Regions from separate parts of the Alteromonas sp. W364 genome, predicted to be linked through region 3. Evidence: predicted binding sites of a transcription regulator. Region 3 holds the regulator's gene; each other region holds the start of a gene.

The links. The regulator sigma-54, encoded in region 3, starts transcription at its own class of promoters, with help from an activator protein. The targets are predictions, from matches to a motif close to GTTGGCACGNNNNTNGNNT.
Region 1: a site for sigma-54 is predicted at 1,532-1,550, ahead of RM556_RS07530 (LPP20 family lipoprotein). Genes of this name have one in related genera too.
Region 2: a site for sigma-54 is predicted at 1,145-1,163, ahead of nirB (nitrite reductase large subunit NirB). Genes of this name have one in related genera too.
Region 4: a site for sigma-54 is predicted at 1,641-1,659, ahead of fliE (flagellar hook-basal body complex protein FliE). Genes of this name have one in related genera too.

What each region holds. Positions count from the first base shown of each region.
Region 1 is NZ_JAVRID010000004.1:68,563-71,776, forward strand. It holds tRNA gene RM556_RS07520 (tRNA-Arg) at 18-93, opposite strand; gene RM556_RS07525 (flagellar assembly protein FlgT) at 207-1,406, opposite strand; gene RM556_RS07530 (LPP20 family lipoprotein) at 1,694-2,146, shown strand; gene RM556_RS07535 (bifunctional GNAT family N-acetyltransferase/carbon-nitrogen hydrolase family protein) at 2,232-3,214, shown strand, end outside.
Region 2 is NZ_JAVRID010000003.1:147,894-151,107, reverse strand. It holds gene nagA (N-acetylglucosamine-6-phosphate deacetylase) at 1-1,002, shown strand, start outside; gene nirB (nitrite reductase large subunit NirB) at 1,368-3,214, shown strand, end outside.
Region 3 is NZ_JAVRID010000006.1:235,516-238,729, forward strand. It holds gene lptB (LPS export ABC transporter ATP-binding protein) at 1-673, shown strand, start outside; gene RM556_RS11770 (RNA polymerase factor sigma-54) at 736-2,223, shown strand; gene hpf (ribosome hibernation promoting factor) at 2,248-2,535, shown strand; gene ptsN (PTS IIA-like nitrogen regulatory protein PtsN) at 2,552-2,995, shown strand; gene rapZ (RNase adapter RapZ) at 3,023-3,214, shown strand, end outside.
Region 4 is NZ_JAVRID010000004.1:130,607-133,820, reverse strand. It holds gene fliF (flagellar basal-body MS-ring/collar protein FliF) at 1-1,226, opposite strand, end outside; gene fliE (flagellar hook-basal body complex protein FliE) at 1,238-1,576, opposite strand; gene RM556_RS07810 (sigma-54 dependent transcriptional regulator) at 1,827-3,194, opposite strand; gene RM556_RS07805 (HAMP domain-containing sensor histidine kinase) at 3,191-3,214, opposite strand, start outside.

The sequences.
Region 1 (3,214 bases), on a different contig from region 3:
TTACGATAAACAAAAACTGGCCACCCCTACAGGACTTGAACCTGTATCAAAGACTTAGGAGGTCCTCGTTTTATCCAGTTAAACTAAGGGGTGGAGGGGCAAAGCCTTATTTTGTGCTACTTTATGAATCAAAACAAGTCGGTGCGTTTTACCGACATTGTGCTGCTGAGCTTACAGAATAAATGAAGCGTCAAATCAATCGACGATTATTGCCTAGCAACAAAATCATTTGCTTGAATATTACCTAAAAGGCTTCGGTCTCGGCTAGTGACCGTGGCTGTTTCAGCAAATACTTGTGTCACAACAAGAGGAGTAGGGTGTAACACAAACTGCTTATATTGTTGACCAAAGTTGTCCTGAATTTGTTTTACACTAAATAAGGTAAGTTGGTCTCCAGCTTTCACTTGTTGGTTTTCACCAAGGTTAATTTGTAGTTGGTTATTTGCTACAGCCAAAATTCTGCCCATAGTTGGCTCGCACATGGCAAATTCTTCTAAGTCGACTGCTGCTTGCTGCATGCTCTCTAAAACAGCACGACCGAAACGACTTCGCCAAAATTGATCGGAATGCACGTCAACGGTCTTCGTTCGATCAAACTCCCAAGCTTCTGATAGTCGATATTGCTTACTCATCAAGGTTTCACCTGAAGCACCGTTCAATAGCGTGATGCTATAGGCAAGGTTTCGCACCGCTTGTTCACCCTTCCAAAACGTAAACGCATTCGATTGATTGCGCTCTACGCTAATGTCATCAATGGTAATTGCTAATACATACTGAACATCCGTTTTTTCTGCCAGTCTGACGGCCTGCATTGCTTGATTTGTCGTATGCCAATTTAGAATATACGGTTCTACATCAGAGACGGTAAGACTTGTTGTGATAGCCGCAAATGTCTCCTGAAGCTTCATTGCTGCCGCTTCACCGAAAGTATGTAGCTGGCCATCCGCAGCTTGTGCACCGTAGCGTAAAGGGAAATATGTAGTTGCAATACGCTTGGTATAATCGGCTGCGCTGCATTGTGATTCTTGTGAAAAGATATCTGCGCGAATAGATACGGTGACATAGCCATCTTCATATACCTCTTCAATAAGCTCAATCGTATTTACCTCACCACTAGAGCGAATCTCTAAATGATCATCCATCAGTAGGCCGTTCGTCATTTGTTGTACGCTTCGCACAGATGCGCCAGCAAACAATAAGGCTTGCTTAATTGCTTCTTCTGTTGCCTGTTCTCTAGCAGCCACTTTATCACCGTTTAGAATAGCTGCTTGCCCAGTGGCTGAGAACCAGGCCGCCTTAGCTGTGTGGCTAAAACTAAGTGACAAAAGAACAAACCCAAAAATAGTGTACCAAGGTGTTTTCATATCAATGTGCTCAACGTTATGCTGTTCAAGGTTGCATTGCATTTATGAGTCTCTGCAAGACAACTAAGACTAAACTGATACTGTCAAAAAACAGTGTTATTGCTTTGGCTATACAAGTTATATGCCATAAGGCACATTTAGAGGATTTGAAGGTTTAATCTGAAATAGTTGGTTCGCTTATTGCTTAGTGTCTCAATAACGAAGCATATGAATACAGCGTCTATTAAGAAAAGCTACTAGATAGACTCTGCTAAAACAACAAAGCAAGGCAGTAGGAAACAACCATGCAAGAGTATACGAACTATTTACCAAATAAAAAACAGCTTCTAATGAGCGCGATGATGCTTTTCGCTGTCGCCGCTTTGTCGGGCTGTAGCTCAATGTTTACCAAGCATGTGGAATGGGAAACGATTGAGCCTGAATCTTATCCTGTGCTCAGTGCTGTGGGTTATGCACCAATAGATGCACAACTGGCGTCGGATGATTCTACCAAAACACTGATGGCGATAAAGGCATCAAAACTTGACGCCTACCGCGAATTGGCGGAACAAGTTTATGGCCAAAAAGTTGACGGTGAGCAAGAGTTAGCAAATTTGATCCTGACAAACAACCAGTTAAAAAGCTCGGTGGAAGGCGTTATTCGAGGCGCTCGTGTTGTAAAGAGTTACCCCGTAGGTGAAGACACATACGCAACGGAATTAGAGCTAGACATGTCACGAGTCTATGACATCTACCTTTCAACAGCCAAGCCGAAAAAAATACGAAAGGTCACTTACTATTGATTTGAGCAAGCAGACTTCTAACAAACCTTGAGTTCAGCACAATTTGCTCTAACATAAGAGCTTCTATAAGCTAATTTGGGATTTTATGAGTCAAGACATGAGTCATGCAGGTGAGGGTGAACACCTATTAGAACTTCGCCATTTAACGCTCGACGATTTCGACGACATTAAAGAGTTAATGGATGACGTGTATCAACACGTTGGTGGCGCTTGGAAATTACGCGAATACCAAGCCCAACTCAATACCTTCCCCGATGGACAAATATGCATAGAAGATAAGGGTAAAGTTGTTGCCGCAGCATTTGCTGTGATTGTTGACTATGACAAATTTGGTGACAAGCACACTTACGATCAAATTACCGGTGATGCTTACTTAACCACGCACGATCCCAAAGGTGATGTTCTTTATGGCGTTGATATATTCGTATCGAATGACTACCGAGGCTTGCGTTTAGGCCGACGTTTGTATGAGGCGCGCAAAGAGATTTGTCGCAACCTGAACCTTCAGTCTATTATGGCCGGTGGTCGCATTCCTAATTATTCAAAGTATTCTAGCGAACTAACTCCATACGAATATATTGAGAAAGTTAAATCAAAGGACATTTTCGATCCTATCCTGACCTTTCAAATTTCTAATGGCTTCGAAGTGAAGCAAATTTTAAAGGCCTATTTACCGGAAGATAAAGCGTCACGTGGCTATGCAACGTTATTGCAGTGGCACAACATATACTACGATGCAGAGAAGCCATCTATTATTAATGGTGTTAAAGAGTCAGCGCGTATTGGATGTGTTCAATGGCAAATGCGTTACTTTGAAAATGTTGGTGAATTGCTTCAGCAAGTAGAATACTTCGTCGATGCCTTATCTGATTACTCGTGTGATGTTGCATTGTTTCCTGAGTTTTTCAATGCGCCGCTAATGGGCTTAGCTGACTCAGATAGTTCAATTGATGCAATTTGGCATCTAGCGACCTACACCGATGAAATCATCACTGCCATTTCTAAGCTTGCGATCACCTATAATATTAATATTATCGCTGGTTCAGTGCCTGTCATTGAAGATGATGA
Region 2 (3,214 bases), on a different contig from region 3:
CTGGTGAGTCCAGGGTTCATTGACACTCAAGTAAACGGTGGCGGCGGCGTATTGTTTAATCATGAGCAAAGTGTGCAGGCGCTCGAAACCATGATGAACGGGCATTCTCAGTTTGGTACAACAAGCATGCTACCAACCTTGATCACCGATAGCACCCAGACTATGCAGCAAGCAGCAGATTCTATAGCGCAAGCAATTCGGCAGGGTATCAAAGGGATTGCTGGGATTCATTTTGAAGGGCCTCATCTGAGTGTCGCAAAGCGAGGCATCCATTCAGGTCAACAAGTACGCCCCTTATCAGATACCGAAATGACGATAGTCACCCGCAAAGATATAGGGAAAGTTATCTTGACCGTGGCTGCAGAGAATGTCACCTGTGACCAAATTAGAGAGCTAGTATCCGAAGGTGTGATTGTGTCACTCGGGCATTCTGCGGCAAGTCTTGAACAAGCTATTTCGGCTATTGAAGCAGGTGCGACAGGCTTTACCCACCTTTATAATGCGATGTCTGGTTTAACAGCAAGAGAGCCTGGCTTAATTGCAGCTGCACTGCTGGATGAGCGAGTGGTGTCTGGTTTGATTGTCGATATGCACCACGTCCACCCCTACAATTGCAAACTGGCACTGCATACCATCGGTGCTGAGCGTTTAATGTTAGTCACTGATGCTATGGCGCAAGTTGGCTCTGACATAGATATCTTACCGTGGCTCGATTCTACAATCACTCGTCATGGTGACAAACTGACACTGGAAGACGGCAGCATTGCTGGCTCATGCTTGGATATGGCCTCCGCAGTACGCAATATGTTTGCACACGTTAGTCAGGACTTACCATCAATTTTAAATATGGCCAGTCATACACCAGCGCGCTTTCTTGGCTTTGATGACAGAGGCGAAATTGCAGTGGGCAAAAACGCAGATTTCGTTTTGCTCGATAATAACCTGTCTTGTGTAGCAAGTTGGATTGAAGGCAAGCAAGTGGCTGGTGAATTACAAGCTTAATAAAGCATTCTAAAATACGACTCTATGATGACTATCGTCAGGCACGCTTACTTTTGATGCACTTTTGTTCCGTGATGGTGCGTTTTCTCATTGCTTGTGATTATCTATTTAGCTAACTATCTGTAAAGCATGGTAAATATTTTTTGGCACTGCTTTTGTATAGCTTTCTGTAAGTAGTGAGCGCAAAAAAACATGCGCCTAAGCATCTTTTAGCGTGAGTACTTGCTTTTAGCGTAAGTACTGAGCGCTGTAAAAAAAGAAACATACAATTTATGACCCACCAATGCAGGTGAGTCGCATTGGCAACGAAGCCCACAGTAGACTGTAAATCTCTGTGGGTTTTTTCGTTCTAGAGGAAACAGAAAATGGCAGAGCTAAACGACACTAGTATTCAGACAATCCCCAAAGATGACGTACTCGTTATCGGTAATGGTATGGTTGGACATCATTTTGTCGATCAACTTCGCGCACAACACCCTGAATGTAGCATTCGAGTGTTGTCAGGTGAACCCAGATTAGCTTACGACAGAGTGCACTTATCTGAGTTTTTTAGTGGTAAGACAGCAGATGATCTGGCCATGACAAGTGCTGAATATTATCAGGACCTAAAAATCTCATTCCATATCGATGCTTGGGTTCAAGAAATTAACAAAGAAGCCAAAGTAGTGACTACCCGGGATGGACAAAAATACGCTTATCAAAAACTGGTGCTAGCAACAGGGTCTTATCCTTTTGTCCCACCGATACCGGGAAATCAACAAGAGCATTGCTTGGTGTATCGCACCATTGAAGATTTAGAAGCCATTCAAGCTTCAGCGAATGTCAGTAAGGTAGGTGTCGTTGTTGGTGGTGGTTTGCTTGGCTTAGAGGCTGCTAATGCCATTAAGGAAACTGGATTAGAAACCCACGTTGTGGAATTTGCCCCACAACTGATGGCTGTGCAATTAGATGCGCCGGGTGGTCGCGTGCTTCGCGACAAAATCAATGAATTGGGCGTGAAAGTTCACACACAAAAAGCCACCACAGAAATAGTGCCCGGGGAAGATTGCCGATATCGCATGAACTTCGCAGATGGCTCGCATTTAGAAACAGACATGATTTTATTTTCTGCGGGTATTCGTCCTAGTGACGCCCTCGCCAGAGAGTTCGATTTGTCTGTGGGAGAAAGAGGCGGCATCGAAATAAACAACTTCTGCTTAACCTCCGATCCAAGTATCTACGCAGTGGGTGAATGTGCGCTTTGGCAGCAACGTATTTTCGGCTTGGTTGCGCCTGGCTATACCATGGCTCGCGCAGCGGTATCTCATATTTTACATGGCGACTCCCCAGACACGCTCGCTTTTGAGGGGGCTGACATGAGCACGAAACTAAAGCTAATGGGCGTTGAAGTGGGTTCCATTGGCGATGCGCATTCAAATACCGAAGGCGCTCTCTCTTATACTTATGAAAATCAGGCTTTAGGTGTTTACAAAAAGATTGTTGTGGATGCCGAACAAACTACCTTACTTGGCGCTGTGCTAGTGGGTGACACTTCAGATTACGATACTTTATTACAATATGCCTTGAATGGGATTAGCTTGCCAGAGTTTCCTGAGTCCTTAATTCTTCCTTCAACGGGAGACAGTGCGCCGGGCTTAGGGGCCGATGCATTGCCAATGACAGCCACAGTGTGTTCTTGCCACAATGTCTCTAAAGGTGATGTCATTGCTGCTATTGACGAAGGAAACTGTGACTTAGGTAGTGTCAAAAGCTGTACGAAAGCCAGTTCTGGATGTGGTGGTTGTGCAGCATTGCTTAAAAACGTGGTAGATAGCGAGTTGGAAAAGCGCGGCGTAGAAGTGAAGAAAGATATTTGTGAGCATTTTGCCCATTCTCGTCAAGAGCTCTTCCATATTGTGAAAGTAGAAGGTATTCGTACCTTTGAGCAACTGATTGGAAAACATGGCAATGGTTTGGGATGTGAAGTGTGTAAACCAGCCGCTGCATCAATTTTTGCTTCGGTTTACAACGAATTTGTTCTCGATAAGTCACATATCGGATTACAGGACACCAACGATACCTATTTGGGGAACATGCAAAAAGACGGCACTTATTCTGTTGTTCCACGTGTTCCTGGTGGCGAAATAACGCCAGAAAAACTGATATTGCTAGGCGAAGTTGCCAGAGACTATGCGCTGTATACCAAAATTACCGGTGGTCAGCGAGTTGATCT
Region 3 (3,214 bases):
CGTTAGAGACGTCAGTATTGAGGTATCCACAGGCCAAATCGTTGGCTTGTTAGGCCCCAATGGCGCCGGTAAAACCACTACTTTTTACATGATCGTTGGGCTCGTACCTATCGATAAAGGTGAAATTTTCATTGATCAGCTAGATTTATCAATTCAGCCCATGCATGAGAGAGCAAGACACGGTATCGGTTATTTACCGCAAGAAGCTTCGATTTTCCGGAAACTAACGGTATATGAAAATCTAATGGCTATTTTGCAAACGAGAAAAGAACTCACAAAAGACCAGCGCGAGCAACAAGCCGATGATTTAATGGATGAATTTAATGTGAATCATATTCGAAACAATCTTGGGATGAGTTTGTCAGGCGGGGAGCGGCGTAGAGTCGAGATCGCGCGAGCTTTAGCAGCAAATCCTAAATTTATTTTGCTCGATGAACCCTTCGCCGGTGTTGACCCAATTTCTGTTAATGATATAAAGAAGATAATACAACAATTAAAAGAACGTGATATTGGTGTATTAATAACTGACCACAATGTTCGAGAAACCCTCGATGTTTGTGAACAAGCGTATATAGTAAGTCATGGCGAACTAATCGCCTCAGGCAGTGCTGAGGAAGTTCTCAGTAACCAAAAAGTGCGAGATGTTTATCTCGGTGAACAATTTGTCTTATAGGTATTCCGTATCATGTTTAGAATTCGGCACGTCTCGCCGTTAACATTAGGTCAAGGGCATCAATGAAGCCTTCATTGCAGTTAAAATTCAGTCAACAACTTACGATGACGCCTCAGTTGCAGCAGGCGATCAAGCTATTACAGTTATCTACGCTAGACCTGCAACAAGAAATCCAAGAAGCGCTTGACTCAAATCCCTTATTGGAAATTGATGAAAGTGAACACAATAATGACAAGCAGTCAGAAGAGAATAGTGCAAACGATAGAGAGCAAGCTGATTCTAGCGACCTCAATTCGGCAAATTCTGACAACATCGATAGTCATGACGCCTTAGAAAACAATCAACTCACTGATGATTTACCGATCGACAGTTCATGGGAAGAATACCTCAGTTCGTCTTCTGCACCAGCAACGATGACAGGTGGCTCAAGCCCCGACGACGACTACGTCTTTCAAGGTGAGACCTCAGAAAATATCCAAGACCACTTAATCTGGCAGATGGAATTAACGCCCTTCTCTGATATTGACCGTTCTATCGCTATCGCAATTATCGACAGTATCGACGAATCAGGCTATTTAACCGTCAGTTGCGAAGACATTTTGGATAGCTTACAAAACGAAGAGATTGAGCTTGATGAAGTGGAATGTGTTTTAAAACGCATTCAAATGTTTGACCCTATTGGCTCTGGGTCCCGCTCACCTCAAGAATGCTTGCTGGTGCAACTCAATCAGTTTGCTCCCGACACACCTTGGGTCGCTGAAACTAAACATTTGCTAAGCGAACACAGTGATTTACTAAGTAGTAAAGACTACCGCACTTTAATGCGTAAAACGAAGTTGAAAGAAGACCAACTGCGTGAAGTGATGCGTCTGCTACAAACACTCAATCCCCGTCCTGGGAGTGAGATAGCAACCAAAGAGCCGGAATATGTCATTCCAGATGTCACTGTGCTCAAGAAAAACGGTCGCTGGGTTGTTGAATTAAATAATGATTCACTGCCGCCATTAGTGGTTAATCAAGAGTATGCGGCCTTAAGTAAAAGTACAAAAAATTCGAACGATTCCCAATTTATTAAGTCTCATTTACAAGAGGCGAAATGGTTTATCAAAAGTTTAGAAAGCCGCAACGAAACACTCCTAAAGGTGTCTCATTGTATTGTGCAGCAACAAATGGGCTTTTTTGAACACGGCCCAGAAATGATGAAACCGATGGTACTAAATGACGTAGCTGAAATGGTGGATATGCACGAATCGACTATATCTCGAGTTACCACACAAAAGTATATGCACACGCCACGTGGCATTTATGAGTTAAAGTACTTTTTCTCTAGCCATGTTTCTACTGAGTCTGGAGGAGAGTGTTCATCTACTGCGATAAGAGCATTAATTAAGAAGTTAGTGGCTGCAGAGTTACCTAGCAAGCCATTAAGTGATAGCAAGATTGCGCAATTGTTAGCTGATCAAGGTATTCAAGTTGCACGGCGGACAATTGCGAAATATCGAGAGTCTCTCTCGATTCCCCCGTCGAACCAAAGAAAAAGTCTTTTATAAGACGACATTAGAGGACGTAACATTATGCAAATTAATCTAACAGGTCACCACGTAGATATTACAGATTCACTCAGAGCATATGTCGATACTAAGTTTGAGAAGTTAGAACGACACTTCGACCATATCAGCAACGTACACGTGGTGTTAAACGTCGAAAAGCTGAGCCAAAAAGCAGAAGCTACTGTGCATTTAAAGGGTGACGTTGTTCACGCAAATGCCGAGCATAATGACATGTATGCAGCCATTGATGGCCTTATCGATAAACTAGACAGACAGGTTATTAAACACAAGGAAAAACTAAAGCGACACTAGTTGCTTAAGAGTTAATATGATCATATCTGATATCATTTCTTTAGACCGCACTGAATGTGCGGTCGATTGTCACAGTAAAAAAAGAATTTTCGAAGTCATCAGCGAGATTGCGGCCAGAGAAAACCCATCATTAGCACTTGGCGATATACTCGCGAGTATAGTGAGCCGAGAAAAAATGGGCAGCACAGGTATTGGAAATGGCATTGCCATTCCTCATGGCCGTATCGACGGCATAGACGATATCGTAGCTGTTGTCGTCACGAGTGAAGAACCTATCGACTTTGACGCTATAGACGACAGACCCGTTGATATTTTCTTTGCACTATTAGTACCATCAGAGCAAACAGAAGAGCATCTTCAGACACTTTCTTCTATTGCACAAAAACTCAGTGATAAAGAAATCGTGAAAACGATTAGAAAAGCCACAAGTAAAGACCAAATAATCGCAGCGCTAGCATAACCAAAACCTAGAATAAGGGGCTCATCATTGAATCTAATCATCATTAGCGGACGCTCCGGTTCAGGCAAATCAATAGCATTGCGCGCCCTAGAAGACTTGGGCTACTACTGCGTAGACAATATTCCGGTCAGCTTACTCCCCACGCTAACGCATACCTTGGCCGATGAGAATGAAAAAGTAGCCGTTAGCATCGACGTACGAAACATTCCCAAAATGGCT
Region 4 (3,214 bases), on a different contig from region 3:
TTTAACAGTTCCTCTTGGCTTTTAGGTGTCATTGATACGGTACCATCCTCAGCTGTAGCTGAAGTATAGTCCACAGCCACAGAAACACTAAGGCGACGAATTACACCGCTTTGCTTTTTAGTGTGGCTGATCGTTGTATCTAATTCGTAGTTACGGGTTGATTCTTTACTGTTACTTCCTGGGACAGGAGCACCGTTAGCACCACCACCCGCATTTTCTGGGATGTTGGCATCTAATGGCGGTTGATTCGAGAGAGCCCCGGGAATGCCCGCAATTACGTTGCCAACATTGTTTTGTTCTGAAATCATTTCGCTGCGCACAGCGGGCAAGTCTGGATTATAGCGACGTTGAGTTTGCTCAGTCGCAGTAAAGTCCATGGTAACATCGGCTTGTGCTGTATAATTACCCAAACCTAATACAGGGATCAGAATAGAGTCTATCTTTTCCATATATTCTGATTCACGTTTTTTCTCTAACTCATATTCTTTTCTGGCAGCCGATGCACCTGCATCTTGTGATCCCGAATTCAATAAACGCCCATTGTTATCGGTGACGGTGACTCTACTAGGCTCCATGCCTTGCACAGCGCTGGCCACAATATCAACAATAGAGTCAACTTCTTCTCCCGAAATCACATTGCCACGGCGAGCGGTTACCACAACCGTTGCGCTTGCCTTTTTCTCTCTGCGGGCAAACACGTTCTCTTTGGGTAAAGCAAGCAACACTCTGGCTCTACCGATACCATTCATGTCTTCAATTGTACGTGCAATCTGTTGTTCGCGAGCATGCTTCAAACGCTCCATTTCAACGCGCTGACTCACACCAAAGCCCATATCTTGCATGATAATATCAGTGCCTTGGGACGCTTCATTACTAATACCGTTGCGCGCCATGCCGAACTTCACATCTTTAAATTGTGACTCAACGACATAAACTGTATTGCCTTCTAGCTTGTACTGAATTTCGTTTTGGTCGAGATAATCAAGCGTTTCAATCAGCTCTTGAGTAGGCATTTGAGCCAAAGGACGGTAAGTCGGCTCTTTTGACCACAAAAACACGAAAAAGGCGATGGCGATACAAATCACTAAGGTAACAACCAAGGTAATTTGTCTAACCATCTCAGTAGTACCCAACTGGTCTACCAAACTGGGTTTTGACTCTACTGCATCATCTCCGTTATCAAGATTATCGGATAGTGCGAGTTCTGTACTTGCTGCTTCAGCCACGACTTAGTTCCTTAAACCGGCATATTCATAATAGTTTTGTAGGCTTCAAGTACTTTGTTACGTACTTGCATGGTTGCTTCAAAAGCAATACCCGCCTTTTCTTTGGCAATCATGACATCAGCTAGACTGAGGTCGGGGTTGCCCATATCAAATGACTTTTGCATTTCACGAGAGGTCGCCTGCATATCGTTCACATTGTTTACTGCTTGACTCAACATATCTGAGAATTGCGCACCTGAAGTATTTCCCAAGCCCGCTGGCATACCAGATTGAATAGGTGACTGAATAGGTTTGATATCCCCCATCATTGCCTGCATTTCCTGATAAATTGAGTTTGCTTTAATGTCCATCACAATGCCTCTTGTGTCATTATTTTGAATTTCTGCGGCCTAATACCGACGATTGATGTGGATTTTGCAATAACAGTGCCAACTTCATGAACTAGCTTGTAGCGCAATACAGGCAAGGCTTTAGTGATATATTTGGGATAAGAAAGTGAGTGACAAAAAAATGCCGCTAAAGGCTAGCGGCATAATAGGGATGACATCCTGTCTTTACTGCTTACAAACAAGCATTGGGAAATCGTACTTAAAAATGGACTTAGTTCGGAACCTCAATACCAGAATCACGCATTCTTGCTAACTTATAGCGCAACGTTCTTGGGCTTATGCCCAGCTTTTCTGCAACGTCTTTACGCTTGCCATTAAAAGCTTGTAAAGCATCCAGAATGATCTGATGTTCTTGATAACGAAGTTCTGACCCTAATAAATTGTTATCGACAGCGTCGGTATTTTCTTCAGTCTCAGCATTAAAATGTGTACTTGTGGTACGTTCTACGTTGTTCGTCGCTTCAATCATCAAGTCGTCGCTGTCTATATTGCCCTCTTCAGACAAAATTAATGCGCGTTGAATAACGTTTTCTAGCTCACGAACATTGCCCGGCCACGTATGCTGCATCAGCTTATGTTGGGCCGCCATAGTAATATCGGGCACCACGATGCCTTGCGCAGAAGCATGACGCTGAATCATATGTTTCGCCAATGGGATGATATCGCCAATACGCTGACTGAGTGGCTGCCAAGTGATAGGGAACACATTCAATCGATAGTATAAATCTTCTCTAAACTTCCCTTCATCTACTGCAAGTTTTAGATCGCGATTACTCGTCGCTATAACCCTCACATTTAAGGAAATCGTTTTTCTACCGCCTAAGCGCTCAACTTCGCGCTCTTGTAGAACACGCAGTAATTTAGCTTGTAAAGCTAAGTCCATCTCAGTAATTTCATCTAACAACAAGGTGCCTTCTTGCGCCTGTTCGAACTTACCAGGACAAGCTTGAACCGCACCTGTAAACGCACCTTTTTCATAGCCAAACAGCGTGGCTTCTAGCATGTTTTCTGGAATTGCAGCACAATTGATGGCAACAAATGGAGATGAATTACGACGACTTTGATCATGGATGTAGCGCGATAACACTTCTTTACCTGAACCACTTGGTCCTAGCACCATCACAGTGGCATCGGATTTGGCGACTTTGCGCGCCAGCTCTAGCATACGAATACTTGATGGATCTGCCACAATCGGTGTTGTAGATTCAACTTTCTGTGCCGGCGCATAACGCCCAACTAAGTTCAATAATACTTCAGGAGCGAATGGTTTCGATAAGTAATCGGTTGCACCATCGCGCATTGCCTGAATTGCATCGTCAATATTTGCAAATGCAGTCATCAACAACATGGGTAATTTAGGGTATTTTGCTTTCACACTCTTTAACAACGACAGGCCGCTCATGCCACCCATCTGAATATCGCTCACCACCAAATCAAACGACGCACTGCCCAGTTTGACCATCGCATTTTCAGCTGAATCAACCGGTGTGACCTGATAACCTCCAAGCATGAGTGTATCAACTAGGGCTTCTCTCAAGCCATGGTCGTCTTCAACAATGAGAATTTTGGTTTTACTCATATCGCGGCTCCATATTCAAT